Regions from separate parts of the Mesorhizobium sp. P2_E10 genome, predicted to be linked through region 3. Evidence: predicted binding sites of a transcription regulator. Region 3 holds the regulator's gene; each other region holds the start of a gene.
What was found. Region 3 encodes PhoB, which activates phosphate uptake and scavenging genes when phosphate is short. Its sites were predicted from a motif close to TGTCATNNANCTGTCAT; they were not measured.
Positions count from the first base shown of each region.

Region 1: ppk2 (polyphosphate kinase 2) is a predicted target of PhoB. The motif match lies at 7,537-7,553, and genes of this name have one in related genera.
Region 2: AC1D0N_RS05295 (acid phosphatase) is a predicted target of PhoB. The motif match lies at 7,673-7,689, and genes of this name have one in related genera.

Region 1 covers NZ_JBFUEK010000002.1:591,663-601,247, forward strand. The annotation lists gene AC1D0N_RS07530 (OpgC family protein) at 1-447, shown strand, start outside; gene AC1D0N_RS07535 (LacI family DNA-binding transcriptional regulator) at 456-1,535, opposite strand; gene AC1D0N_RS07540 (hypothetical protein) at 1,700-1,843, shown strand; gene AC1D0N_RS07545 (hypothetical protein) at 1,906-2,052, shown strand; gene AC1D0N_RS07550 (DUF423 domain-containing protein) at 2,108-2,476, opposite strand; gene AC1D0N_RS07555 (multidrug efflux MFS transporter) at 2,508-3,755, opposite strand; gene AC1D0N_RS07560 (GntR family transcriptional regulator) at 3,911-4,576, shown strand; gene AC1D0N_RS07565 (DUF982 domain-containing protein) at 4,688-4,921, shown strand; gene AC1D0N_RS07570 (hypothetical protein) at 4,998-5,156, opposite strand; gene AC1D0N_RS07575 (glycosyl transferase family 90) at 5,360-6,328, shown strand; gene AC1D0N_RS07580 (aldo/keto reductase) at 6,356-7,399, opposite strand; gene ppk2 (polyphosphate kinase 2) at 7,614-8,534, shown strand; gene AC1D0N_RS07590 (dihydrofolate reductase family protein) at 8,724-9,368, opposite strand; gene AC1D0N_RS07595 (winged helix-turn-helix transcriptional regulator) at 9,468-9,585, opposite strand, start outside.
Region 2 covers NZ_JBFUEK010000002.1:137,296-146,880, reverse strand. The annotation lists gene AC1D0N_RS05325 (CDP-alcohol phosphatidyltransferase family protein) at 130-732, shown strand; gene AC1D0N_RS05320 (bifunctional alpha/beta hydrolase/class I SAM-dependent methyltransferase) at 771-2,549, shown strand; gene AC1D0N_RS05315 (phosphatase PAP2/dual specificity phosphatase family protein) at 2,554-3,906, shown strand; gene AC1D0N_RS05310 (hypothetical protein) at 3,903-4,334, shown strand; gene AC1D0N_RS05305 (lysophospholipid acyltransferase family protein) at 4,343-5,011, shown strand; gene AC1D0N_RS05300 (phosphatidate cytidylyltransferase) at 5,032-5,964, shown strand; gene AC1D0N_RS05295 (acid phosphatase) at 5,989-7,527, opposite strand; gene AC1D0N_RS05290 (cytochrome-c peroxidase) at 7,731-9,002, shown strand; gene AC1D0N_RS05285 (FGGY-family carbohydrate kinase) at 9,016-9,585, opposite strand, start outside.
Region 3 covers NZ_JBFUEK010000006.1:261,019-270,603, reverse strand. The annotation lists gene AC1D0N_RS18500 (ROK family protein) at 1-1,184, shown strand, start outside; gene phoB (phosphate regulon transcriptional regulator PhoB) at 1,523-2,212, opposite strand; gene phoU (phosphate signaling complex protein PhoU) at 2,232-2,939, opposite strand; gene pstB (phosphate ABC transporter ATP-binding protein PstB) at 2,981-3,805, opposite strand; gene pstA (phosphate ABC transporter permease PstA) at 3,823-5,139, opposite strand; gene pstC (phosphate ABC transporter permease subunit PstC) at 5,136-6,596, opposite strand; gene AC1D0N_RS18470 (substrate-binding domain-containing protein) at 6,692-7,720, opposite strand; gene AC1D0N_RS18465 (PAS domain-containing protein) at 8,235-9,585, opposite strand, start outside.

The DNA of each region.
Region 1 (9,585 bases), on a different contig from region 3:
GTGCACAGCCCGCTCTGGGGGCACGTGTCATGGCTGGATCTGCCGGTGGTGCTGACCGGCTTCGACAAGACGTTCCTGTCGTTGCCGCGGTTGCTGCACATTCTGGCGGTGAGCTATTTGATCGTCGCCTTTCCGGCCATCTCGAACCTGTTTCGCACTGCCCGCGATCATCCGCTCGCCGTACTCGGCAAGCGCTCGCTGCCGGTGTTCATCGCCGGCACGGTGCTCGCCATGGCAGCGCAGGTGCTGAAGCTGATCAATCCCGGAGGCCTTGCCTATGACAGTCTGCTGATCGCTGCAGGCATCGCCACGCAGTTCGCGCTCGCCTTCTATCTCGAATGGTTTTCGACCGTTGGTGCATCCGGCAAGAGGCCGATACGCAGCGAAGCAGCCTCCGGGCGGGCCTCCTTCAGCGCGCAGCCGGCGGCGGCAGGCGCCAACCGATAGATTCGGGTTCAAGCTTTCTTGGGCGGCCCGGCCGAAGCCCTGACGATCAGCTCGACATCGAGTATTTCGCGCAGCACCTTGCCGTCGAAATCAAGGATCGCCCGCGCCGCCCGGCGGCCCATCTCGGCAATCGGCTGGGCGACCGTGGTCAGCGCAGGATCGCAAAGTGCGGCGCCAGGCACGCCGTCGAAGCCGACGATGGAGACATCGCCGGGCACCGCTATACCCCGCGCAGCCAGCCATTCGATGGCGATCATGGCCATCCGGTCCGACATCGCCAGGATAGCTGTGGGCTTCTCACCGCTTGCGAAAATGGTTTCGAGGCCGGCTCTCGTGCTGGCTTCGTCGTTTTCGGTCTCGTAAACCGGCACCTTGGCGGTGTCGACGCCGAAGCCTGAAAGCACCTCGAAGTAGCCGGCAAGGCGGTCGCGCGTGCCGGTGTAGACCGCCGCCGCGACCTGCTCAGGCGAAACAAGGCCGGTGCGGCCGTCGGCGAACTGCAGCGACAGCACGGCGAAGCGGCGATGGCCAAGCTCGGCGAGATGGCGCGCCGCCATGCGGGCGCCGGCGACATTGTCGACACCGATCGCCGAAACCGTCTCGTCCTCGAAGCCGAGCTCAAGCGCAACGAAGGGCAGCTTGCGCTCGCGTGTCAGCTCGACAAGGCGCGAGCCGCCCTCGATGCAGAACAGGATGAAGCCGTCGACCAGCGCGCTCTGGATGTTCCAGGCAAGCTTTTCCTCATTGTTGGCGGACACCAGTGCTATGCCGGCGCCGGTGGCGTCGCATGCCGTGGAAATGCTGGCCATCATGGCCCGGGCATAGGGATCGTCGAAGAAATAGGCGAGGGGTTCGCCTGTCGCGACGCCGATCGCATTGACCTTGCCGGCGCGCAGCAGCCGGCCCTTGGGGTCGGGCCCGGCATAGCCCATCGCTTCCGCCGCCGCCTTGACCCGCTCGCGCACTTCCTCGCGTACGATCTCGGGACGGCTGAAGACATTGGAGGCAGTGCCGTGCGAAACACCGGCGGCTCTGGCGATGTCCGCCAGCCGGATGGGTCTTGTGCTGCCTTCGCCGCGTAGCGCCATTGTTGCTTGCCTCCAGCTCCCATCTAGCACGTTCGCTGGCAGCATCTAGCACTTTCGTTGGATCGATTCAAATTTTTGCTTGACATCCGCCTGTCAAGACCTATGTTTGAATCGATCCAAGTGTCGTGCCAATTGTGGTTGGATCGCTTGAAGAGGAGGGTGCCATGCATCCCGTCAACTATCTGTTCGAAGACATTTACGGCAACGACTGGGGTATCGCCCCGGTGGCCGCAACTGAGAAGCGCCGTGTCAGGACCGGACCGTGGAAGCGTGATTCACGTCTTCTGGCGGGGCGCAAGCGGAGCTGATCGGCAAGGCATCTTTTTTGCCAACCGATTGGATCGATTCAATTTTTTGAGGAGACCAAGCCATGCATCCCGTCAACCAAGTGTTCGAAGACATCTTTCGCCACTATTGGGGCATCCCGCTGGCCACCAATCGGCAAGAGCGGCGGGCAGCCAAGCGTGTCCCGCGCAATTGGAAGCTGCTGGGCAGGCTTGAACGCCGGCAGGACTGAACAGCGGCAGGACTGAGCCTTGCCGGCTGGCGGGGTGGGGCTTGGGTCTGTCGCGTCAGGAACGCTGGCGCACCAGCGCCGAGCCGGCAATCACCAGCCAGCCGGCGATGAGCAAGGTGCCGCCGATCGGCGCCGACATCGGAAACAGCCTTGAGCCAAGGAAGTCTCGGGCGAGAAGATCGCCCGCGAACAGCAGCAGCCCGGCGAGAAGGATGAAGCTTCCGCGTCGCAGCATCCGGTTTGCGCCGATAAGGCCGGCGGCAAGAAACACCGGCGCATGCATGATCAGGAACGACGCGGCCGTGCCGACGAAAGCGCCGCCCAGATGCGCCGCCGCGGCCGACAGCGCTACGCCCGCCGCGCCGCACAGGCCGCCGGCAAAAACCAGGATGCGGCCATTGTTGCCAGCAAGCTGCTCGGCCATGTCAATGTCTCCGTGATCTGAAATAGCAGTGTCAGGATTTGCCGGCTTGCGCCAGCATGTCGCGTGTGCGGTGTGACTGGACCAGCCAGTTATACACCGCGCCGCCCGCCATCAGCACCGATGTGCCGAGAAACACCGCCCGCATGCCGAAATGGCCGCCGACAAAGCCGCCAAGCAGCGGCCCGGCAACCTGTCCGACATACTGCGCCGAGATCGACAAGCCAAGCACATTGCCGCCGACGCCGTCCGGAACATTGTGGCGAATGACGCTGGTGATGCAGGGCAACAGACCGCCCAGCGCCAGGCCCATCAGGAAACGCAAGGCCACCAGCTGCCAGCCCTCGGTGACGAAAGCCTGCGGGATGAGCAGCAGCGCCGAGACAGCAAGAGCGCCGACGACGACGTTCCAGTGGCCGATGCGATCGGCGAGCTTACCGAGACGCGAGGCCGACAGGATGGCGCCGAGCGCGGCCGCCGACATGACGACGCCGGAGATCAGCGTGACCCGGCTCTGGTTCTCGATGAGCTGCTGCACATAGACGGTGATGATCGGCTCGATCGACATGGTGGCGAAACTCAACAGCATGCCGGTCGCCAGCATGGCGACCACGGGACGCTTGTCGGGAATCTGCGCCCAGCCGCCTCTGGGTTTCTCCTTCGACCTCGGCTCTGCAACGACGGGGCGAGGGTTCTCCTTGATGAGAAAGGTCGTGGCCAGGAAGGCCAGGAAAATGACGCCGCCAGAGATGAGGAAGGTGGTGCGGATGCCGATCAATGGCGGCAGCACGCCGCCGAGCAGGGGGCCGACCAAGGCGCCGGCGGTAATGCCGGCCGACATCACGCCGAGCGCCCAGCCGGAGCGCTCCTTGGGGGTCTGCATGGCCACCAGGATGGTCGAGCCCGAGGAATAGCCGCCGGCAAATCCGATCAGCAGGCGCAGCAGCACCAGTTGCCAGACAGTCTGCACCATGCCGGTCAGCGACATGCAGATGGCCATGCCGAAGCTGGCGCGCACCAGCATCAGCTTGCGGCCATAGCGATCACCCAGCCGTCCCCACAGCGGCGCGACCAGTGCTGCGGCAAAGAAGGTCGCGCCATAGGCTATGCCGGACCATTGCACGATTGCCGCGTGGCCCTCAGCACCGAGCTGCTCGACATAAAGCGGCAGGAACGGCAGCAGCAGCGTCATGGCGATCAGCGTGCTGAACGAGCCGGCAACGCAGACGAACAGATTGCGCCGCCAATGGGCGTTATATGTGCCTGCGCTGTCTTGCGGCATGTCTTTGTCCTGTCCCGGGCAGCCGATGGCTTGCTGCGGATACCATTTTGGGATACCAATCTGGTATCCGTCATGGACGCAAGTCCGGCTGCTGTCAATGCGGCCTCCTCGAACGGTCGGCCGATTGGTCCATTCACAAGGACAACGGAATAAAAATGTCGCAGATGCAGAATGTCGAAAAACAGCTTCGCGAGATGATTCTCGGCCTCGAGATCGGCCCTGGCGAGAGGCTGACGGAGCGTTGGATAGAAGGCCGCTTCGGCGCGTCGCGCACGCCGGTCAGGGCGGCACTGCTGCGGCTGGAGACGGAGGGGCTGATCTGCCGCGACGGGCGCGGCTGGACGGTGTCGCCGATCAACCTTGCCGAGCTCGAGCAGATCGCCGTCTACCGCGAGGCGGTCGAGGTCGGGGCGCTGCGCCTGACCTGCGCCCTTGAGGACAGGAGCGCCGTCGACGTCATCGAAGCGATGCTCGACTCCTGCGATGCCGGCACCCCGCGCGAGGAATGGCACCGCGTCGGCATGGATTTCCACATCGAGCTGGCGCGTCTGTCCGGCAACGAGTTTCTGTTCAGGGCGGTGCGCGATGCGATGACGCGTCTGTCGCGCGCCCGCTGGCTCGAAGTCCGCGACGAGGCAGCCCTTGGCCGGGCCTGGGCCGAGCACCACGCCATTCTGGCGGCGGTGCGGGCTGGCGACGCCGACGAGGCGGCAGGCCGGCTCTCAACCCACATCGTGGGCAGCCGCGACCGGCTGGTGACGTCGCTGCACAATGACCGACGCGGCCTGCGCGCCAGGGGATTTGCCGTCGTCGCCGCCTGACGCACGTCATCAAGAAAAAGGCAGAACGGGCAGTGCAATCACTTTCGGCCTCGCTTCGCGAACGCCGATGGCGTAAGAGCGGCCATGGAAAACAACCGATTTGAAACACCCGTGACCGTCAAGTCGGTCGCGGAGGGAAGCACTCAGCTCTTGCGTACGGCGCGCGAGGCTTCCGATTATCTGCTCAACAGCTGGCCCGGCAAGCGCAGCATGAAGCACCGCGAAGCGCTGCAGGCCTGTCATGACGCGCTGGCCGGCGACAAGCCGGCGATGAACGCAAGGCGCGCCTTCATCGCCGCCGCGCGCGAAGTGAACGTCTTCGTCAGCGACAAGATGCCGGCCTGAGCACGGCAAGGACCGGCTCGAGCTTGGCGTAACCGGGAGGCGTAAGCCGGTCTGCCGCGCCGGGTCGGATGCCGCTCTATTCTGCCGTTTCGGTCTCGGCTTCAGCGTTGGTCTCGCTCTCGGGCGTCGAACGATCCTTGGCCGCGACCTTGGCCGCCAGCTTCTCCGCCTTCTTGGCAGCCTTCTGCCGGTCACGCTCCTTGCGTTCCTGCCCGTAGTTCGGTGGTCGTGCCATGTCGTATCCTTTCTCTCGACTTGCCCCTGCCTAGGAGCATTGGGCTGCAAACACAACACCGCAGGGGACGATCGGCACCCATAGATGCCCTGCGGTGAGCTTCCGAGTGGTTCCGGGCTTGCAAGATAGGCGGCACAATGGTGTAGGAAAGACTTGAGGCGCCGAAATGCTGGGGCCGCCAGTCTGTTTTGATCAAGTGACCGATGGCCACAGTCCTACGCAACTCAGTCAAGGTGTTCTATTACGCACGCAACGTCGTGCGCGATCTGGCGCCGCAGGCATTGTTCCGCGGCAGGCTGGCCGGTCGGCTTCGCCAGGCAAGCCTTTCCGACGCGGCGGTGCGCGAACGGCTGGATTACTACAACAAGCTGCAGCACGCCTTCGTGCCGAGCCCGAATGCCGTGCCTGTCCGCCGATTGCCGTTCAGGCCGAGCATGTATTATTACGACCTGAAGGAATTCGCCCGCTATTTCGATCCGGGCCTGCTGATCGATCTGGAGTTCGGCGACGTCATTGACGTGCCAAAAGTGCCTTCGATCGTCAAGGATCGGCCAATCCAGGACGACAACAGCAATGCCGTGCTGATGAAGCTCGACAAGTTTCGGCATTTCAACATGCCCGCAGACACCATGCGTTTCGCGGACAAGCGTCCGGCCGTGGTCTGGCGCGGCGAACTCAACAATCCGATCCGGACGCTGTTCCTGAAGGCGGTGCGCGATCTGCCGTTCTGCGATGTCGGCTCACCCAAGTCGACCGCGGCGGCTTACCGCAAGCCATATCTCAGCATCGACCAGCAGCGGCACTACCGCTACATCGTTTCGCTCGAAGGCAATGATGTGGCGACCAACCTCAAATGGATCATGAGTTCGAATTCGCTGTGCCTTATGCCGCCGCCGACATACGAGACCTGGTTCGCCGAAAAGCAGATAGAAGCTGATATCCACTATGTGCCGCTCGCAGCGGATTTCTCCGATCTTGCCGAAAAAATGCGGTATTTCGAGCAGCATCCGGCGGAGGCCGAACGCATCATTGCCGCCGCCAACGCCTATTGCCGAAAGTTCTGCAACGAGCAGACCGAGCAGGCGATCTCGCTGCTCGTGCTCTACAAATATTTCGTGCTCAGCGGCCAGGTGGAGCCCGACGCCGAGGTCTGGCGCTATATCTCGGGCTAGCGCCGGCGCTCCCGAAACCCAAGCCGCTCAGACATCGCTCCGGTCGATAACCAGATCGGCGGGACCGAACCGGTCCTTGGCTGTCAGCTGCTGGTGCCAGTAGGGATAGAGTAAGGGCGGCCGGCTGACGGCGTCGAGTCGGCTGCGCTCGTCCTCGGCAAGCACCAGGCTCGCAGCGGCGATGTTGTCCTTGAAATGCGCTTCGGTGCGCCCACCAATCACCAGCGAACTGACCGCGGGGCGGCCGAGCAGCCAGGCCAGCGCCACCTGCGCCGCCGAAACGCCACGGCTCTTGCCGATCTCGACCAGCACGTCGACGATCCGCCACAGCCGGTCCCCATCACGGATCGGCGGTTCCGACCAGCCGGCAAGCTGGCGCGCGGTCGGGCTGTCGCGCCGGTATTTGCCCGACAAGAGGCCGCCGGCAAGCGGGCTCCATACCAGCACGCCAAGCCCCTGATCGACCGAGATTGGCAGAAGTTCGTATTCGGCTTCGCGCGCTTCCAGCGTGTAGTGGATCTGCTGGGTGACGAAACGCGGCTGATGACTTCTGTCGCTGATCCCCAACGCCTTCATCACGTGCCAGCCGGAATAATTGGAGCAGCCGACATAGCGGACTTTGCCCTGCGCCACCAAAGTGTCGAGCGCGGCGATGGTTTCCTCGAGCGGCGTCACGCCGTCCCATTCGTGCAGGAAATAGATGTCGATGACATCGGTCCTGAGGCGCTTCAGGCTCTTCTCGCACTCGCGGATCAGGTGGTAGCGCGACAGGCCTTCGTCGTTCGGACCCTTGCCGATCCGCATGCGCGCCTTGGAGGCGATCAGCACATCGCCCTTGCGCTTGCCGCCGAGCGCTTCGCCGATGATCTCTTCCGAAAGCCCGTTCGAATAGACATTGGCGGTGTCGATGAGATTGATGCCGGCATCGATGCAGGTGTCGATGATGCGCCTGGCTTCCGCCACGTCGGAATTGCCGACGGCGGCGAACGGCCCGGTGCCGCCGAAGGTCATGGTGCCCAGCGTCAGCGTCGAAACTTTCAGGCCGGAACGGCCAAGCGTGCGGTATTCCATGTCAAATCCTCGCAATTTCGGTGGGGAGGGCAGGGGAGCCCGAACGGGTTCGGCATTTGTAGGACAATATGAGTGGCTTGTCGCCATGCCACGGCGACGGATCGACCATGCCTCGCGGATTTGCGGCGTCCGGTGGCTGCAATAAAACCGTCACTACCGGCCTATATCAAGTCGGCTCAGGGTTTCATGTCAGCCGGCAAGCGGAGCAGCGCAAATGACCGAGTTAAAACAGAATTCTCCAGCCAGGGATTGGCTTGAAGCGGAGCTGGCCGACACGCTCGACGAAGACTACGAACTGGAAATGTCGGAGCCGGCGCTGTCGATGGAGATTGCCAAGATCTACAAGAACGCGCATCCGCCTTCGATCGATCGCATGCAGTATTTTCGTGACCTCATCACCCTGCAGTCCGAGTTGATCAAGCTGCAGTCCTGGGTCGCCTATCACAAGAAGAAGCTGGTGGTCATTTTCGAGGGCCGCGACTCGGCCGGCAAGGGCGGCGTCATCAAGCGCATCACCCAGCGGCTCAATCCGCGCATCTGCCGCGTCGTGGCACTGCCAGCGCCGACCGAGCGCGAGAAGTCGCAATGGTACTTTCAGCGCTACGTGCCGCATCTGCCGGCCGGTGGCGAGATCGTCCTGTTCGACCGCTCCTGGTACAACCGTTCCGGCGTCGAGCGCGTGATGGGCTTTGCCGAACCAGATCAGGTCGAGGAGTTCTTCCGCGACGTGCCGGAATTCGAGCGCATGCTGGTCCGCTCCGGCGTCACGGTTGTCAAATACTGGTTCTCCATCACCGACGAGGAGCAGCAGATGCGCTTCCTGATGCGCATCCACGATCCGATGAAGCAGTGGAAGCTGTCGCCGATGGACCTGCAGTCGCGCGTGCGCTGGGAGCAGTACACCAAGGCCAAGGAAGAGACCTTCGCCCGCACCAACATTCCCGAAGCGCCCTGGTACATCGTCGAGGGCAACGACAAGAAGCGCGCGCGGCTGAACTGCATCGATCATCTGCTCAAGCAGATGCCTTATGAGGAAGTACCGCACGAGGAGATCACGCTACCCGATCGCGTCTTCAATCCCGAATATGAGCGCCAGACGCTACCACGCGAGCTTTACGTGCCGGAGAAATATTGAGGGGTTCTTCCTTCTCCCCGTCTAACGGGGAGAAGGTGCCCGAAGGGCGGATGAGGGGCGGCGCCAGCGTCGGGCGATTGAGCCCCAATTCGTTGCCATTGGTAGTTTGCCGATAGTCTCCAAAGGTCGCGCCGCCCCTCATTGCCCTGCCGGGCATTTCTCCCCGCATAGGGACGGGGAGAAAGGAGCCTACACCCGCTTGATCGTCACATGCGTGGCAAGCGCCGTCGCCACTTGCTCGGTGCACCGATAGCCGAGCTTCAGCATATCCAGACCGGCAAACAGGTTCTCGCCCTTGCCGAGCAGCATCGGCGAAACCGCCAGATGCAACTCGTCGATGAGCTGCTCCTGGAGATACTGCCGGATGGTGGAGACGCCGCCGCCGACGCGGACATCCTTGCCGGCGGCAGCGGTTTTCGCCCGGTCGAGCGCATCATGGATGCCGCCGGTAACGAAGTGGAAAATGGTGCCGCCTTCCATTTCGATAGGGTCGCGCTTGTAGTGCGTCAGCACGAAGACCGGCACGTGGTAGGGCGGATTGGTGCCCCACCAGCCTTTCCAGCTGTCGTCCGGCCAGTCGCCGCGGATCGGCCCGAACATGTTGCGGCCGAGGATCCAGGCGCCGAGATTGTCGAAGCTGCGGACTGTGAAGCGGTCGTCCACATCGGTGGTGCCGCCATCCTTGCCGACCATTTGGTGGAAGCTGCGGGTGCTTGTCATCCATTTGTGCAGCTCCTCACCACCAACGCCGAGCGGATTTTGCAGGGTCTGGTCTGGACCGGCGCCGTAGCCGTCGAGCGACAGGGTGAATGCATTGACGCGAAGCTTTGACATGAGTGCCTCCGAGATAACCGATTGTGATTTGCAATTGCCTTCTTTGTAGCAAACTGATTGCGAATTGCAAGCGGTTAGTCGAGAGGCCGGTGACGTCAGCTACGCCGCGGCACGCTTCGGCATCACCGCAAACGGGCTGAGGCCAAGCCAGGTCTGCATTTTGGCGGCGATATCGAGGTCTCCGGTCAGGCTGATCTTGTCGCGTTCCTTGTGCACT
Region 2 (9,585 bases), on a different contig from region 3:
GCGAATGTGGAGAAGCCGGCGCGCCGGCCGCGATCGATGCCTGGCAAAACCATCCCCTGCCCTTGCGTCCTGCCCGCCGATTGACCAATCTCTGTGACACTGTCATGAGCCGCGGTTGGGGGATCGCACATGCCGACGCTTTATGCTCTGAAACCGGCTTTCCAGGCCAAGTTGCGGCCGCTGGCCGACGGGCTGGCCAAAGCCGGCGTCACCGCCAACCAGATCACGCTGCTCGCCGCCGCGCTCTCCATCGCCACCGGCCTTGTGGTCGCTGCCTTTGCCGAGCATCGCGCGGTCTTCTTGCTGATGCCGGTGGTGCTGTTTGCCCGCATGGCGCTGAACGCCATCGACGGGATGCTGGCACGGGAACATGGGCAGGCCTCCAAGCTTGGCATGTATCTCAACGAACTCTGCGACGTCGCCTCCGACCTGGCGCTGATCCTGGCTTTTGCCACGCTCTTCCCGGTCTGGGGCGTCGTCGCCTTCGCGATCTCGGCGGTCATTGCGGAATATGCCGGCGTGCTCGGCGTCGCCGCCGGCACCGGGCGCAACTATGCCGGGCCGTTCGGCAAGAGCGACCGGGCGCTGGCGCTCGGCGTCATCGCCTTTCTCCTCGCCTGCGGCCTGTGGGTCGAGGCAATCGTGCCGTTTGTGTTTCCGGCCATGGCTACACTGTCGCTGATAACCGCCATCAACCGGATACGCAGCGGCCTTAGAGCGGGCGGCAACTGATGACAAGTCGTCAGAGACCCGGCCGCCAGAGGGAAACCATGATCCACGAACAGACTATCGCCGCCGCAAGCCTCGAGCGGGTGGCGCAGGAGCGGACATTCAAGAGCCATGACGGCACCGAGATTTTCTACCGCTACTGGCCGGCGGTTGGTGAAACGCCCAAGGGCGCGATCCTGTTGTTCCATCGCGGCCACGAACATGGCGGGCGGATGGCGCATCTGGTCGACGAACTCGCCATGCCCGACCACGCCTTTTACGCCTGGGACGCGCGCGGCAATGGCCGCTCGGCCGGCGAGCGCGGCTATGCGCCGTCCTTTGCTGCCCTGGTGCGCGACATCGATTGTCTGGTGCGCGAAATCGGCAGGGACGGCTTTGGCCAGCGCGACATCGCACTGATCGCGCAATCCTTCGGCGCGGTACTGGCCGCCGCCTGGGTGCACGACTATGCGCCTGACATCCGCGCGCTGGTGGTGGCCTCGCCGGCCTTTTCGGTCAAGCTCTACGTGCCCTTCGCCAAGGAGGGCATTGCGCTGTGGCAGAAGCTCAAGGGCCGCTTCTTCGTCAATTCCTATGTGAAGGCCAAGTTCCTGACGCATGATGCCGAGCGCATCGCCTCCTTCGACGCCGACCCGCTGATCACGCGGCCGATCGCCTCCAACCTGCTGGTCGAGCTCTATGCTCATGCCGCCCGCATCGTCTCGGATGCCCGCGCCATCACCGTGCCGACGCAGCTGCTGATCTCAGGCAGCGACTGGGTGGTGCGGCACGGACCGCAGCATGAGTTCTTCGTCAATCTGGCGAGCCCGGCCAAGGAGCGGTATGTGCTGCCCGGCTTCTTCCACGACACGCTGGGCGAGCGCGACCGCAGCCAGGCGCTCGATCTGATCCGGCCGTTCCTCGAAAAGCAGTTTGCGGCACCGGACAAGAAGATCGACCTGACCAGCGCCGACCGCGCCGGCTACACACGCGACGAGTCCGACAAGCTGGCCTCGCCGCTGCCGCTTTTGTCGCCAAAGGGCCTCTACTGGGCGGTGAGCCGCGCATCGATCCGCATGGGCGCCTGGCTGTCGTCGGGCATGAAGACGGGGATCGCCACCGGCTTCGATTCCGGCTCGACGCTCGACTATGTCTATGAGAACGAAGCGCGTGGCATCAGCCCGCTCGGCCGCATGATCGACCGCACCTTCCTCGACGCCATCGGCTGGCGCGGCATCCGCCAACGCAAGCTGCATCTGGAAGAGCTGATCGGCAGCGCTGCTGCCTCGCTGAAGGCCAAAGGGCGGAAGCTGAACATCGTCGATATTGCCGCAGGCCATGGCCGCTACGTGCTCGACGCTGTCGCAGCCAGCGCTGAACAACCCGACAGCGTGCGGCTGCAGGATTATTCCGAGCTCAATGTCGGGCTCGGCCGCAAGCTGATCGCCGCGCGCAAGCTGCCGCAAAGCGTCACCTTCCGCCAGGCCGATGCGTTCGATGCGGACATGCTTTCTGGCCTCGACCCGGCGCCTGACCTCGCCATCGTCTCCGGCCTCTACGAACTCTTTGCCGACAACGCGCTGATCGCCCGCTCGCTGGGTGGATTGGCCAGCGCCATGCAGCCCGGCAGCCTGCTGCTCTACACCAACCAGCCCTGGCACCCGCAGCTTGAAATGATCGCGCGCAGCCTGACCTCGCATCGCGGTGGACAGGCCTGGGTGATGCGGCGGCGTACGCAAGGCGAGATGGACCAGTTGGTGGCGGCGGCCGGCTTCGAGAAGATCGACCAGCGCATCGACCAGTGGGGTATCTTCACCGTTTCGGTCGCACGGCGCGTCTGAGACCATGGCCGCTGCCTTTCCTCCCCCTGGGTCTGTCCCTGCCCCGGCGCGAGAACCCTATTTTGGCATCGTGCTCAGGGCCGCACTTTGGCTGGCGTTGCTGGCGCCGCTGTTCTATTCGACCTATGGCTTCGCCAACTGGCTGGCGTCGCAGCGCGACCATGTCGGCAACATCGTCTTTGGCTGGGAACACGCCATCCCATTCATGGCCTGGACGATCGTGCCCTACTGGTCGATCAATCTGTTCTACGGCCTGTCGCTGCTGCTCAACGACACGAAGAGCGGCGTCAACCGCCTCGCCGGCCGTTACCTCACGGCGCAAGTCGTAGCGGTCACCTGCTTCATCCTATTCCCGCTGGCGGCGACCTTCGTACGGCCAGCGACCACAGGCCTGCCGGGCTTCCTGTTCGCGGTGCTCGGCGGCTTCGACAAGCCGTTCAACCAGGCGCCGTCGCTGCACATCGCGCTGCTGGTGATCATCTGGGATCACTGGCGCCAGGCTCTGGGGCGCTTTCGTCTCGGCGGCGTTTTCAAACCCGTCTGGCACGTCTGGTGTTTTCTGATCGGCGCCTCGGTGCTGACGACATGGCAGCATCATTTCATCGACATCCCGACCGGCTCGCTGCTCGGCTTTTTCGCGCTGTGGCTGTTTCCAGCCCAGGGCGACCTGCCCTTTGCCGGTTTCAGGCTGACCACCGACCCCAAGGCGCGGCGGCTGGCGCGGTTCTATGGCCTTGGTGCAGCCCTTGCGCTGGCCGCCGCCGCTGCCGGCGCGTTCGTCTCTCCGATCGCGCTGATCCTGTTGTGGCCGGCGCTGGCGCTGGCCATCGTCGCCTTCGCCTATGCCGGGGCCGGCCCGCGCGTTTTTCAGAAATCTGCCGATGGCACCGCGTCGCTGGCCAGCCGCATTTTGCTTTTGCCTTACCGGCTTGGCGCCAGGGTCAATGCATCGATATGGACACGCAAGCTTGAGCCGCAGGTGGCGGTCACCGACGGCGTCTTCCTCGGCCGCTTTCCGACCGTCACCGAAGCCAACGGCTTCGGTACTGTGATCGACCTTGCCGGCGAGCTGGAGCGGCCGCGCGGCGCGACCAGCCGCTGGATCAGCCATGCCATGCTCGACCTGGTGGTGCCGCCCAGGGATGCATTGGAGCGGGCGGTGGCGTCGATCGAGCTGGCGCGCAGGCGCGGCACGGTGCTGGTCTGCTGCGCGCTCGGCTTCCAGCGCAGTGCTGCCGTCGTCGCCGACTGGCTGGTTGTGTCCGGCCGCTCGCACACACAGGCGCAGGCGCGAAAAAAGCTCGCGGCATCCGGCCGTCCGGTGCATCTTCACAGCGGGGTGGACAAGCCGGCATGAGTGGCGAGACGTATCACGACAAAGCCGAGGCGTTCGCCGCCGGGCTGATGCTGCAGGCGGCATGGCCGATCCTGCTGGTGGTGGCCGCCTTGATGGCGGCGCCGATTATTGGCCTCGTGGCCGCGCCGCAGACGACACCGGTAGCGGTCGCGTGGCTGGTTGCCGCGGCGAGTGCCGTAGCCACCCTCGCTCTCTCCGCCTTGCTTGCCTTCGACGCGCTGCTGTTTCGGCTGATGGCCAGTCACGCCAGCGAGGCCGGCGGGGGTGCCGCAGTCGACGATTTGCTGGCGCGCATGCGGCTGAAACCAACCGCTGCCGGCGGCCGCACGCTCGACCAGCGCATCACAGGCACGCGCCACCTGCTGGTGGAGCAGCGCATCGCCTTCGCCCTGTTTGCGTTGGCCTCGTTCGTCGCGGCATTCCTTTGAGCCCGTCGATGACAAAGCTTCATATTCGCGCCAACACCTTCACCTTGCTGCAGACAGTGACCTCGGTCGGCCTGTCGGCGCTGGCTTGGGTGGTGACCGGCGTACGGCCGATCTGGAATGGCAGCCAGCCGTCGGAGCGGCAGCGCATCTATTTCGCCAACCATGCCAGCCATGGCGACTTCATCCTTTTGTCGGCCTGCCTCAGCGAAAAGGTGCGCGCCCGCACCCATGCCGTGGCGGCGGCCGAATATTGGGGCAAGTCGCGGCTGCGGCGCTTTATTGCCGAGGACATGCTGTCCTCCGTGCTCATCCACCGGCAATGGACCGACGAGACGCAGAACCCGATTTCGATCATGCTGTCGGTGCTCGACGACGGCCATTCGCTGATCCTGTTTCCCGAGGGCACCCGCAACACCACCGATGCGGAATTGCTGCCGTTCCGCTCCGGCCTCTACAATCTGTCGATGGCGCGGCCCGAGGTCGAGCTGATCCCGTGCTGGATCGAGAACATGTCGCGCGTGCTGCCCAAGGGCCAGTTCCTGCCGGTGCCGCTTCTGTGCCGCGTCGTCTTCGGCCCGGCGGTGACGATTGCGCCCGGCGAAGAGCGCCGCGCCTTTCTCGAGCGCGCCCGCCAGACGCTGCTTGCGCTCAACCCCCGCCCGGATCGAGACGACTGATGCCACTTTCGCTGCCGCCGATGCATGAAACCATGATCCTGGTAATCGGCCTGGTCGGCGTGCTGTCGACTGCGAGCCTCGTCGCCGGCATCCTGTCGTGGCGGGCGCCCAAGCCACTGTCGTCGGGGCTCACCAACCTCAACCAGCGCATCAACGCCTGGTGGGTGATGGTGGTGGCGATCACGGTTGCCTTCTTTTTCGGCCGCACCGGCATGACCATCCTGTTCGCGCTGATCTCGTTTGCAGCACTTCGGGAATTCGTGACGCTGACGCACAGCCGGCGCAGCGACCACTGGGTGCTGCTGGGCATGTTCGGCATCATCATCCCGTTCCAATACTGGCTGGTGTGGACCGCCTGGTACGGGCTCTTCACCATTTTCATCCCGGTCTACTGCTTCCTTTTGATGCCGGCGATCACCGCGCTCAATGGCGACACCGAGCGCTTCCTCGAGCGCGTTTCGGCGCAGCAATGGGCGATCATGATCTCGGTCTATTTCGTCAGTCATGTGCCGGCGCTGCTGACGCTCAACGTGCCCGGCTTCGAAGGCCACAACCTGTTGCTGATCGCCTTCCTGATCATCACCGTGCAAGGCAGCGACGTGCTGCAATATATTTTCGGCAAGCTGTTTGGAAAACACCTTCTGTCCCCGACCGTATCGCCGTCAAAAACCTGGGAAGGGCTGGTCGGCGGACTGGCGGCGTCGAGCCTGCTCGGCGCACTGCTGTCGTTCCTGACGCCGTTTTCGCCGCTGCAGGCGGCGGGCGTCGCCTTCATCGCCTGCCTGATGGGCTTTCTCGGCGGACTGGTCGCATCGGCCATCAAGCGCGACCAGGGCGTCAAGGATTGGGGCCATCTGATCGAAGGCCATGGCGGCATGATGGACCGCGCCGACAGCCTGGTCTTCGCCGCCCCGGTGTTCTTTCACACGGTCCGTTATTTCTGGACCGTGTGAGAGAACGAGTACGTCCGGATCGGTCTAGCGGCTGAGATCAAGTGCTGCGCTCAGATCGCCCATTGGCGGCTGGTCGTTGTTGCGCAGCGCCTTGTCGCGAGCGACGATGCCGGGAAGCACCGGCAGATCGTAACGCGCGGTGATGAAGCGCAGAATCGATGTAGTGTCGTATTGCGTGTGGTCGACGGTTCCGGATTTCGCATAAGGCGAAATGATGAAGGCCGGGATGCGGTTGCCCGGTCCCCAGCGATCCGCCTTCGGCGGCGCGACATGATCCCAGAAGCCGCCGTTTTCGTCATAGGTGACAACGACCAGCATGTGGCCCCATTGCGGGCTTTTCTCCAGATGCGAAACGATGTCGGCGAGATGCTGGTCGCCGCTGCCGACATCGGCATAGCCGCCATGCTCGTTGAGATTGCCCTGCGGCTTGTAGAAGCTCACCGCCGGCAGCTTGCCGTCGTCAATGTCCTTGATGAAGGCGACGCCGTCGAGGCCGCCATCCTTCAGATGCTCGGCACGGGCAGTGGTGCCGGGCGCATAGGCGGCGAAATAGTTATAGGGCTGGTGATGGAACTGGAAGTTCGGCACCGGCGTCGCGTTCTTGCCGTCGAGCGCGGCCTGCCAGGCGCCGGAGTACCAGGCCCAGCCGATACCCCGCAGCGACAGGAGATCGCCGATGGTGATCTCCTGCTGCGGCGGCAACGTGGTCGGCGCCGCCGGATCGGCCAGCGCCTTGTCGCCGCCTTCGGCCGGCTTGTTGGCGCTCGGCTGATAGGGCGGCTGCATGGTGTTGACCGCGTAAAAATCAGGCGTGATGGCGCCGTCATTGACGAATTTCGGCGCGCCTCCGAGCGCCGAGGGCGGCGAGTTGTCGGCGACCTTCAGCGTCTTGCCGTCGGCGTCCACAACCGCGATCTGATCCTTGATCGGGCTGGTGTCGGCGTGCGGATAGACCGGCACGCAAGCGCAAGCCAGCTGGAAATGGTTGATGAAGGAGCCGCCGAAGGCGCCCTGGAAGAAATTGTCGGCCAGCACGTATTTCTTGGCCACCGCCCACATCGGCAGGACGGAGCCGTCATAATGGCCCATGACGACGCTGCCCGAATCGGCCCAGGCGACGAACTTGTCGTTGCGGCCGCCATTGATCTGCATCTGCTCCTGATAGAAGCGATGCCAGAGGTCGCGGGTGATGACCGAGGTCTTCAAATTGAAGCCGTTGGGATCGTCGATGGCGAAGCTCGCATTGGCCAGATGCGCGGTCTGCGCCTCCGTCACCGGCGGGGTGACACCCTTGCCGGTCAGACCGCCCCAGGCCGGCGGCAATTCGGCCAGCGGCTTGCCGTCGCGGTCGAGCTGGCGAACCTGGTCGGCCGACGCGTTGGAGAGGCCATTGGCGCCGGGGAAGCCGCCATAAAGATTATCGAAGCTGCGGTTCTCGGCATAGATGACGACAACCGTATCGATCTTGTCGTAGCCGGCGGGAGCGGCGCTGGCGATGGTGGTGAAGGAAGCCAGCGCTGAGCCGGCCAGATAAAGCGAATTGAAGAGCTTGAGCCTCGACATGGAAATACCTCATGGCTGGGTGGTGGCTAGAGGGGCAGTGCATGGCCGGGGGGCGACGAACCACAGGCATGCAGGTACTTCGATGCCTTGTCACCTTTGTGACAGTCTCGACCTTTGCGAACACGGTTGCGTGAGCGCGGGGACCGGTCATCAATCCGTTGCAGTGCTTCCTTATTTCCGCAACGAAAATCGGACTGAGCCACATGAACGCTGGACCATGGAAAGACCAGGTGATCGCGATCGTCGCGGCATCGGTGGTTGGCCTCGCCGTGATCGCGCCGGGAGCCACGGCCGAGCCGGATGGCATGCATCCCGGGCCGCTGTCGCGCGCGCAAGCCTTTGCCAGGGCGACGGCCCTGACCGCGCTTGGCCGCAAACTGTTCCTCGATCCGTCGCTGTCGGCCTCGGGCCTGCAATCCTGTTCTTCCTGCCATGATCCAAAGCATGCCTTTGGTCCGGCCTCGGCCACCCCAGTCGAGATGGGCGGACCCAAGATGGATCAGCCGGGACTGCGCGCCGTCCCGTCGCTGCGCTATCTCCAGGCGACGCCTGCCTTCACCGAGCATTTTTACGATTCCGACGACGAAGGCGATGAGAGCGTCGACAATGGTGCGACCGGCGGCCTGACCTGGGATGGCCGCGTCGATCGCGGGCAGGACCAGGCGAAGATCCCGCTGCTGTCGCCCTTCGAAATGGCCAACAAAAGTGCCGGCGATGTCACTGCGGCACTGCGCAGAGCCGCCTATGCCGACGATTTCAAAGCGGTTTTCGGCGACCAGGTATTCGACCATCCGGACGATGCTTTCGACGCCGCTGCCGAAGCGCTCGGGACGTTCGAGCAGAGTGCCGCCGATTTCTATCCCTATTCCAGCCGCTACGACGGCTTTCTCGCCGGCAAGGCGACGCTCAGCGCGCAGGAATTGCGCGGGCGCGCTTTGTTCGAGGACGAGGCCAAGGGCAACTGTGCCAGCTGTCATCTCAGCGAGCCCTCCAATGACGGCGAGCCGCCGCAGTTCACCGATTATGGTTTCCTTGGCATCGGCGTGCCGCGCAACCCGGCAATTTCCGCCAATGCCGATCCGAGCTACTTCGATCTCGGCCTGTGCGGCCCGTTGCGCACCGACCTCAAGGGCCGGGCCGCGTATTGCGGCCTGTTCCGCACGCCGACGCTGCGCAACGTCGCACTGCGCAAGAGCTTCTTCCACAATGGTTATTTCCACTCGCTGCGCGACGCGGTCGCCTTCTATGCCAGCCGCGATACCGACCCCGGCCGCTGGTATCCGAGGGACGCCGACGGCACGATTCGCAAGAACGACGATTTGCCCAAAGCTTACTGGCCCAACCTCAACCAGGACCCGCCCTTCGGCAAAAAGCCCGGCGACAGACCGGCGCTGACCGATCCCGAGATCGACGACATCGTCGCCTTTCTCCAAACCCTCACCGACGCCGACCAGCAGGCCAACGCGGCGCGTTGAGTTTCGGATCGGCTCAGCCGCGTATTGCGCGCCCTGCCTGTTGCAGCAGTTCGAAGGCAGTGAAGCGCTTGTCGTGCCAGGCTTTCACTCCGCCGGCCGGACGATAGATCTCGCCGATGCGCGACATGCCGGTCATCGCCGATATCACGTCGGGATAAGTCCTCGCCGCCACCGCGCCCAGCATGGCCGAGCCGAGCAGTACCGGTTCGGGCGATGTCGATCCAGCCACGGTCAGTCCCGTGGTGTCGGCCAGCAATTGACGGACCAGTTCGCTCTGCGCGGCGCCGCCGCTGACGACGATGGTGTCGATGGCGATGTTCTTCCCGGCCATCGCCGCCACGATCTGGCGCACGCCATAGCCGATCCCGCACAGGCCGGCGACATAGAGCGCGACCAGATTTTCGAGGGAATTGTCCATGCCCAGCCCCGCGATCAGTGCCTTGGCCTCAGGGTCGGCGAAGGGCGAACGGTTGCCGAGGAATTCCGGCACGACGTGCAGGCCATCGGCCAGACGGGCCGCCTCGGACAAATCGGCGGATCGCGTTGCCGACTGCTGACCAAGCCAGGCAGCGAGGCCGGTGCC
Region 3 (9,585 bases):
TGCGCCGCGCCGGCCAGCCGTCGCGGACCGAGATCGCCGCGACCACCGGCCTCAGCCACTCCACCATATCGGCGATCTCCGCCGACCTGATCGGGGAAGGCATCCTGGCCGAGAGCAAGGCCAGCGAGCCGGTTTCGCTGAAACGCGGTCGGCCGCAAGTCGGTCTCGGACTCAATCCGGAAGCCGCCGCTGTGATGACCGTGGTGCTGTCGCTGAATTTCCTTTCCGTCGCTGTCATCGACTACGCCGGCCAGGTGGTGGCCGAAGAGCAGCGCCGGCTGGACACGCTGACCATGCCGCGCGACGAACTGATCGGCGAATGTGTCGCCATAGTCAGGCGTCGGCTCGAGGATCCCGACCTCGACACCCACAGCGTTGCCCGCATTGCTATGGGCATCCAAGGCATCACCGATTCGCACGCCCGCGCCATGCTGTGGTCGCCGATCACGCCGCAGACCGACATCGCCTTCGCCGACATACTGGAAGGCGAATTCGGCATTCCGGCCACCATGGAAAACGACTGCAACATGATGGCGGTGGCGCTGCAGTGGCGCGATCCGGTCCGCTACCACGACGATTTCATCGCCATCCTTTTGTCGCACGGCATCGGCATGGGACTGGTGCTGAAGGGCGAGCTGTTCACCGGCACCCATTCATCGGGCGGCGAGTTCGGCCACATGATCCATCGCCCGGGCGGGGCGCTGTGCCGTTGCGGGCGGCGCGGCTGCGTCGAGGCCTATGCCGGCAACTACGCCATCTGGCGCAACGCCAGGCAATTGGGCGAGGACGCCGAGCCGGTCGCCGATGTCAGCGACGCCGACATGCGGGCGCTCGCCGTCGCGGCACGCGAGAAAGACGGGCCGGAGCGCGAGGCCTACCGCAAGGCCGGCGAAGCGCTCGGCTTCGGCCTCGGCAGTCTTTTTGCGCTGATCGATCCCGCGCCGGTCGCCATGGTCGGCGTCAGCGCCGCCGCCTTCGACCTGATCGAACCGGCGCTGCGCGAGGCCATCGCCCAGACCGCCGGCGGCCAGCACTCGAAATCGATCTCCTTCGACACCGAACCGAACGAATTGCCGCTGATCCGCGAAGGCTGCGCCATGCGGGCACTGAGCTTCGTCGACCAGGAGATCTTCGCGCCGGGCGGGCAGGCACGGGCTGGCGCTATCGGGAAAGACGTGGCCTGAGGACGACGTCAATCATTGATGCCGCAGATTGTCGCCGACTTTGGAGATTGGCCGAAGCCGTCCCAACGTCGTCATCCCAGGGCGAAGCAGGAGCGAAGCTCCGTCGCGGAGACCCTGGGATCCATGCCGTGAAATCGGTCAAAGAATTCAACGGGGCAGAATTCTGCACAGTAGCAACGCCTTGAGGTCGCGGCATGGATCCTTGGGTCTGCGCCGCGTCGCTACGCTCCTTGCTTCGCCCAAGGATGACGAAGCCATGAGCGGGCTGAGCCAATCATCGACGCGTGAGGTCCGGGAGTGGACGCATTCAACCAATAAACGCTTCCGCGCCGAGGGACCTAGTCTTCGCGGATCGCGTAGCCCGCCCCGCGGATGGTGCGGATGACGTCGGGCATGCGGCCATTGTTGACCGCCTTGCGCAGCCGCCCGACATGGACGTCGACCGTGCGCTCGTCGATATAGATCGTCTCGCCCCAGACATTGTCGAGCAACTGGCTGCGCGAGAACACCCGGCCGGGATGCCGCATCATGAACTCGAGCAGCCGGAATTCTGTCGGCCCGAGCCGGATCTCGCTCTTCTTGCGATAGACCCGGTGCGATTCGCGGTCGAGCACTATGTCGCCGACCTTGAGCACACTGGACAGGACTTCCGGCTTGGCGCGGCGCAGCAGCGCCTTGACCCTGGCCATGAATTCCGGCGTCGAGAACGGCTTGACCAGATAATCGTCGGCGCCGGTCGACAGGCCGCGCACGCGGTCGCTCTCTTCGCCGCGCGCGGTCAGCATGATGATCGGCAGCCGCTCGGTTTCGGGCCGCATCCTCAGGCGCCGGCACAGCTCGATGCCGGAAACCGACGGCACCATCCAGTCCAGCACCAGCAGGTCGGGCACGTTTTCCTGCAAGCGGATTTCGGCCTCGTCGCCGCGCGTCACCACCTCGACCTGGTAACCTTCGGATTCGAGATTGTAGCGGAGGAGCACGCCTAGCGGCTCCTCGTCCTCCACCACCATGATGCGTGGCGCGATCATCGACTGGTCACCTTTGTCGTCATGCCGCCGGCGCGGACATCGCCGTCTCGTCCTGCTTCGGACGATTGGCGGGCAATTGCGAGCCGGTCAAAACATAATATGCATTTTCGGCGATGTTGGTCACATGGTCGCCGATGCGTTCGAGGTTCTTGGCGCAGAACAACAGATGCGTGCAGGCGGTGATGTTGCGCGGGTCTTCCATCATGTAGGTCAAAAGCTCGCGGAACACCGAGGTGTATTTGACGTCGATGCGCTCGTCGTCGTTTCTGAGCTTGGCGAGCGCTGCCGCATCGGCGGCGGCGTATTCCTCGACCACCCCTTGCACCTGGATGAGCACCAGTTGGGCCATCGCATCGATGGAATGCGACAGGTCGCGCGGCGTGACGCTGAGGCCGACGGTGCCGACGCGCTTGGCGATGTTCTTGGCCAGGTCGCCGATGCGCTCGAGGTCGCCGGCCATGCGGATCGAGCCGACCACTGCGCGCAAATCGTTGGCCATCGGCTGGCGCTTGGCGATCAGCGTGATGGCGCGGTCGTCCAGCTCGCGCTGGCGCGCATCCATGATGGCGTCGTCGGAGACGACGCGCTGCGCCAGGGCGTTGTCCGAATTGAGCAGCGCCTTGGTCGAGCCGCTGACCATCGAGCCGGCGAGATCGCCCATGTCGCGGATCAGCTTGCTGATCTGCCCCAACTCTTCATCGAAAGATGCGACGGTATGTTCACCCATGATCCTCGTCCTCGTGCCTGAAACTTCGCTGCCGGAACCGCTCAGCCGAACCGGCCTGTGATGTAGTCCTGGGTGCGCTTGTCGTCGGGATTGGTGAACATCTTGTCGGTGGCGCCCTCCTCGACGAGATAGCCGAGATGGAACATCGCCGTGCGCTGCGACACGCGCGCCGCCTGCTGCATCGAGTGGGTGACGATGACGATCGTGTAGTTCTGGCGCAGTTCGTCGATCAGTTCCTCGACACGGGCGGTGGCGATCGGATCGAGCGCCGAGCAGGGCTCGTCCATCAGGATCACCTCGGGCGACACGGCAATGGCGCGCGCGATGCACAGACGCTGCTGCTGGCCGCCGGAAAGGCCGGTGCCGGGCTCCTGCAAGCGATCCTTGACCTCGTTCCAGATCGCCGCCTTCTTCAGGCTCGACTCGACGATCTGATCCATGTCGGCCTTGCGCTTGGCCAGTCCGTGGATGCGCGGGCCGTAGGCGACGTTCTCGTAGATCGACTTCGGGAACGGATTGGGCTTCTGGAACACCATGCCGACGCGCGCCCTGAGCTCGACGACGTCGATGCTCTTGTCGTAGATATCCTCTTCGTCCAGCGTGATCTTGCCGGTCACCCGCGCCGAATCGATGGTGTCGTTCATGCGGTTGAGGCAGCGCAGGAAGGTCGACTTGCCGCAGCCCGACGGGCCGATCAGCGCCGTCACCTGGTTGAGGCGCACGTCGAGATTGACGTCGAACAACGCCTGCTTCTCGCCGTAGAACACGCCGACCTTGTCGCCGCGCATCTTGATCACTTCGTTCGACTTGGCGTTCATTTTATCGCCCACAGCGTTTTCAAGGGACTGTTCGGTCATGATGTTCATACCAAAATGCCTTTTTTCTACCAGCGCCGCTCGAACCGGCGCCGAAGCACGATCGCGGTGATGTTCATGGCCATGAGGAAGACCAGCAGGATGATGATGGCGCCGGACATGCGTTCGACGAAGGCGCGTTCGGCCTCGTTCGCCCACAGGTAGATCTGCACCGGCAGCGCCGTCGCCGGATCGAAAGGTGTCTTCGGATAGTCGGCAACGAAGGCGACCATACCGATCAAGAGCAGCGGCGCGGTTTCGCCGAGCGCGCGCGCCAGGCCGATGATGGTGCCGGTGAGAATGCCGGGGGCGGCTAGCGGCAGTATATGCTGGAACACCATCTGCATCTTGGAAGCGCCAAGACCAAGCGCTGCCGCGCGGATCGACGGCGGCACGGCGGCCAGTGCCGCGCGCGTCGCGATGATGATCGTCGGCAGCGTCATCAGCGTCAGCACCAGGCCGCCGACGAAAGCGGCCGAGCGCGGCATGCCGAGGAAGTTGATGAAGACGGCAAGGCCGAGAAGGCCGAAGACGATCGACGGCACCGCGGCCAGATTGTTGATGTTGACCTCGATCAGGTCGGTGAACCGGTTCTTCTTGGCGAATTCCTCCAGATAGATGGAGGCGGCGACGCCGATCGGCAGCGCCAGCAAAAGCACGATCACCATCATGTAGAGCGAGCCGATGATCGCCACGCCCATGCCGGATGTTTCCGGACGGCTGGAAGCTCCGTAGGTGAACAGGCCGGTGTTGAAGTGCTCGGCCATCACGCCGTCCGCCTTCAGCTTGTTCATCCAGGCGATCTGCTGGTCGGAAACCTTGCGGCGCGCTTCCTCGACGCCGAGGTCGATCTGGCCCTTGAAGGCCGAGTCGAGATTGGCGGCAGCCAGGATGTTGACGTCACGCGTCGTGCCGATGACCGACGGATCGGCGGCGACGATGTCGCGCAGCTGGACGCGCGCGCCTTCGGACAGGAAGCCCTTGAGCTGCTTGATCGCCGGCTTGTCGTCGGGAGAAATGCCGAGCTTGGCGATCAGCGCGTATTCGGCGAGCTTGGGATAGTTCGCCTTGATCAGCACGTTCGGATCGGTGGCGCGCTTGTTGCCGGGATCGATCACCTTCGCGTCGAAGTTGACCGGCAGCGACACCGTCGTCTGCCAGAAGGCGGTGTAGCCCTTCGAGACGATGGTGACGAGGATGATGGCCAGGAAGGCGAGGCCGACGGAAATCGCCAGCATGCCATAGATGCGGAAGCGGCGTTCGGCGGCATAGCGGGCCTTGAGGCCGATGTCGCGGCGCGGATGAGCGGCGGCCCGGACCATCGTGTCCATGGGAATGTCGGTCATTCGTACTGCTCCCGGTATTTGCGCACGATGTAGAGCGCGACGATATTCATCACCAGCGTCAGCGCGAACAGCGTCAGGCCGAGCGCGAAGGCGACCAGCGTCTGCGGTGAATTGAACTCGAGATCGCCGGTGAGCTGGTTGACGATCTTGACGGTGATGGTCGTCATCGCCTCGAACGGGTTGATGGTCAGATTGGCGGCGACGCCAGCCGCCAGCACGACGATCATCGTCTCGCCGATGGCGCGCGAAGCGGTCAACAGGATGGCGCCGACGATGCCGGGAAGTGCCGCCGGCAGGATGACGCGCTTGATCGTCTCGGAGCGGGTCGCGCCGAGGCCGAGCGAGCCGTCGCGCATGGCGCGCGGCACCGCGGTGATGATGTCATCGGACAGCGAAGACACGACCGGGATCAGCATGACGCCCATGACCAGGCCGGCGGTGAAGATACTCTGGCCCTGGATGAAGGGCGAACCGCCGGTCAGCGCCGCGGAGAGATCGCGCAGGAAAGGCCCGAGCGTGACCACCGCGAAGATGCCGTAGACGATGGTCGGTATGCCGGCGAGCAGCTCCAGCGCCGGCTTGACCACAGAGCGCAGCCGGGGCGTTGCATATTCGGCCATGTAGACCGCCGACATCAGCCCGATCGGCACCGCGACAACGAGCGCGACCGCTGCGATATAGAGCGTGCCGGCAAGCAGCGGGATCAGGCCGAACTGGCCCTGGCTGCCGCCCGAACCGGCAGCGGAAAAACGCGGATCCCAGACCGTGCCGAAGAAGAAACTCGCCGGCGACACGCTTTCGAAAAAGGTGATCGTCTGGAACAGCATGGAGAGCACGATGCCAACCGTGGTCAGGATGGCGATGGTGGAGGCGGCAAGCAGCCCCCACAGCATCAGCCTCTCGACATTGTTGCGCGCCCTGGCGCGCGGCGCGATCTGCCTCAGCGCATAGAAGGCGCCGGCGATCGACAAGGCGAAGGTGATAATTGCGCCAAACAGGCCGAGCCGGTTCTGCACGGCGTTCGCCTCGACGGCGATCGGGATCATGTAGTCCTGCGTGTCGGTCGCCAGCGCCACGCCCTTGGCGGCGAGCATCGGCTGCAGTTCGGCGAAAGTGGCTGGCAGTGCGGTGTTCGCGTCGAGCTGGCGCAAGCCCTTGGCGAGGCTCTTTACCAGGCTGACGTCCAGCGCCTCGCTGGCAACCTTGCTGTCGGCGGTCCGCTCGGGCAAGGCGGCGTGAATGTGACGGTCGAGATAGACCGAAGAGCCGACGTTCCAGACGGCGAGCAGCAAAAGGGCGGGCAGAACGGCGAGCAGGAAGGCCCACCAGCCGTGATAGTGGGCGCGCGAATGCGGCTTCACCGTGCCATTGTCCTGAGCGGAAGCACGCTGCCGGCCGATAAAGAACGCAACCAGGCCTATGGCAACGATAATGGCGAGTACGAGCAAGGACGACATCACCCACCCCAAGGAAAATTCAAAGCGCCGCCGCCATTGCGGCAGGCGACGAAACCAGGGCGCGGACTTGGCCCGCGCCCTGGTTCGGTAGCTGATTACATCGTCTTCCCGGCGGCGAATGCGTCACGCTGGGCCTGACGCTCTGCGTCGGGAGCCGCAACGAGGCCGTATTCGGCGAGCGGGCTTTCCGGGCCGACCATCTGGTCGTCAAGGAAGAACTCGACATATTCCTTGAGGCCGGGAACGACGCCGAGATGCGCCTTCTTCACGTAGAAGAACAGCGGGCGCGACACCGGATACTCGCCGCTGGCGATGGTCGCGGTCGAAGGCACGATGCCCTTGACGGTCGCAACCTTCAGCTTGTCGGCGTTGTTTTCGTAGAAGGCGAGGCCGAACACGCCGACGCCGGTCTTGTTGGAGTCGATGCGGGCGAGCGTCTCGGTATAGTCGCCGTCGATATCGATAGCCTTGCCGTCCTTGCGGATGGCGATGCAGGTCTTGCCGACTTCCTTGTCGTCGCTGATGCCGGTCGCCTTGATGGCGGCCTTGTCGCAGCCGGCGTCGAGAAGCTTGGTCTCGAACACTTCACGCGTGCCGTGCTTTTCACCCGGAATGTAGGCGGCGATGTCCCAGTCGGGCAGCTTCGGGTTGACCTGGCTCCACTTGGTGTTCGGATTGTCGACCAGCTTGCCGTCGACGACCAGCTTGGCGGCCAGCGCCTTGTAGATGTCGGCGGGAACCAGCGCCCAGTCCGGGCCCTTGATGTCGGTGGCGAAGACGATGCCGTCATAACCGATGCGGACTTCCTGGATTTCCTTCACGCCGGCGTCGGCGCAGGACTTGACCTCGTCCGGCTTGATCGGGCGCGAGGAGTTGGCGATATCGATCGTGTCTTCGCCGACGCCCTTGCAGAATTCCTTGATGCCGGCGCCGCTGCCGCCGGACTCGACCACCGGGGTCTTGAAGTTGGTAAAGGTTTCGCCGAACTGCTCGGCGACAATCTTGGCATAGGGTAGCACGGTCGACGACCCGGCGACCTGGATCTGGTCGCGCGCGGCGGCGAAGCCGGACGACGCGGCCAGCGCAAGCGCCGCGGCCGACGCCGTGAGGAGGAATTTCTTCATGTGGCCTGCTCCTGTTCGGAAGATGGTCTCTCGGCGCCAGTGTCTGTCGGCGCCCGCTGAGGCCAATAGCCCCCGATTATTACAGTCGCATGACAGTTTCGTGTCAGCCCGGTAACGTCGAACGGGAGTGCCGAAAATGGCGGCCGGCCAGCCTTGGCAATGTGGTCGCGGTTTGCTGCCGAAATCAGGGACTTGCGCGATTCCGGCCGGCTTCTTCCTCAGCGGCAAGCGCAGGGAAAGAAAAGCCGGGCGGGAGCGCGTTGCCTGTGGCCAGAGCGTGTCTTGGCCAAGCCATCACCGAAAACAGGGTCCGTTGGGGTAGAATTGACGCTGTTTCTTGCCGGCGGTCGCTTGCTCCCGCCCGTAACTGGTGCGGATTTCTATGCGATCATTGTCCCGGCTGCGGACTTGTTTTGGTATGGTGCGATCGCACCATAGTGTTTCGCGCAAGGAGCGGCGCCGAATCTTCGGCGATCTTTCTCCGCTGCTGGCGAAACCGGCCTCGATGGCGCGCCTATCCTGCGCTGCGCTGGACTTCTGAGCCTGTGCCGACCCAGCGCTCGACCTTTTCAAGCAGCGCCCTTGGGCTGATCGGCTTGGGCAGATAATCGTCCATGCCGGCTTCCAGGCAACGTTCGCGATCGCCTTTCAGCGCGTGCGCTGTGACGCCGACGATCGGAATATGCGTGCCCGACTCCTCTTCCAGCCGGCGAATGGCGGCCGTCGCTTCGAGCCCGCTCATCTCCGGCATCGAGACATCCATCAGGATCATGCGCGGATTGAGCCTGCCGAAGGCGTCGAGCGCCTTGCGGCCGTTGCCGACGATTTCGAAACTGTAGCCGGTTTCGCCGATGATCTGGGTGAACACCATCTGGTTCACTTCATTGTCCTCGGCAACCAGGATGTCGAGCCTGCGTTCATCCCCGGCCGTCCGGGCGCGGGCGCGAACCGGCGGTGGCTGCAGCAAGGCCCGCTCCGATGCGGCGAGTGGCTGCTTTGCCGAAGACGGCTGCAAAATGCCGGAACCACGGCTTGCCGCCGGCAGCACACCGTCGCCTGTCGTGTGGTGGTGGTGACGCTGGATGGTGGCGACCAGCGTTTCCAAAAGCACCGAGGACCGCGCCGGCTTGATCAGCTGCGCATCGATGCCGAGATCGCGATAGCTGGTGTTGGCGAGCGACTGGTCGACCGATGTCAGCATGATGATCGGCGTATCGGCCAGACCTGCGGTGTTGCGCACGATGCGCGCCATTTCGGCGCCGCTCATTCCCGGCATCTGGTAATCGAGCACGACGCAGTCGACCGGCACGCCATAGGCAGCGGCGGCAACGAGCACCTTCAACCCTTCGGCGCCGCTTTCGGCCGCGCAGGAATCGAACGTCCATGACGCCATCTGCTCGCTCAGGATCGACCGGTTGACGGCATTGTCGTCGACGATCAGCACCCGGGCGCCGGTCACGTCGACCGGCATGATCCGCCGCCCGGTCTGTTCCCCGGCCCTCGGCAATGTCACGGTGAACCAGAAGGTCGAGCCCTTGCCTTCGGCGCTCTCGACGCCGATCTCGCCGCCCATCAGCTCGACCAGGCGCGAGGTGATGGCGAGCCCGAGCCCGGTGCCTTCGTGGCGTCTGGTCGACGAGGTATCGACCTGGCTGAATTTTTCGAAGACCAGCTTCAGCTTCTCCTCCGGAATGCCGATGCCGGTATCGGTGACCGAGATGGTGAGCTTTGTTCCCATCGCCACCTTTTGCCCGGTCACGTCGACCAGCACGTGGCCTTCGTCGGTGAACTTCACCGCATTGCCGACCAGATTGGTGACGATCTGCCGGATGCGGCCGACATCGCCGATGAACAGGCTTTCCAGG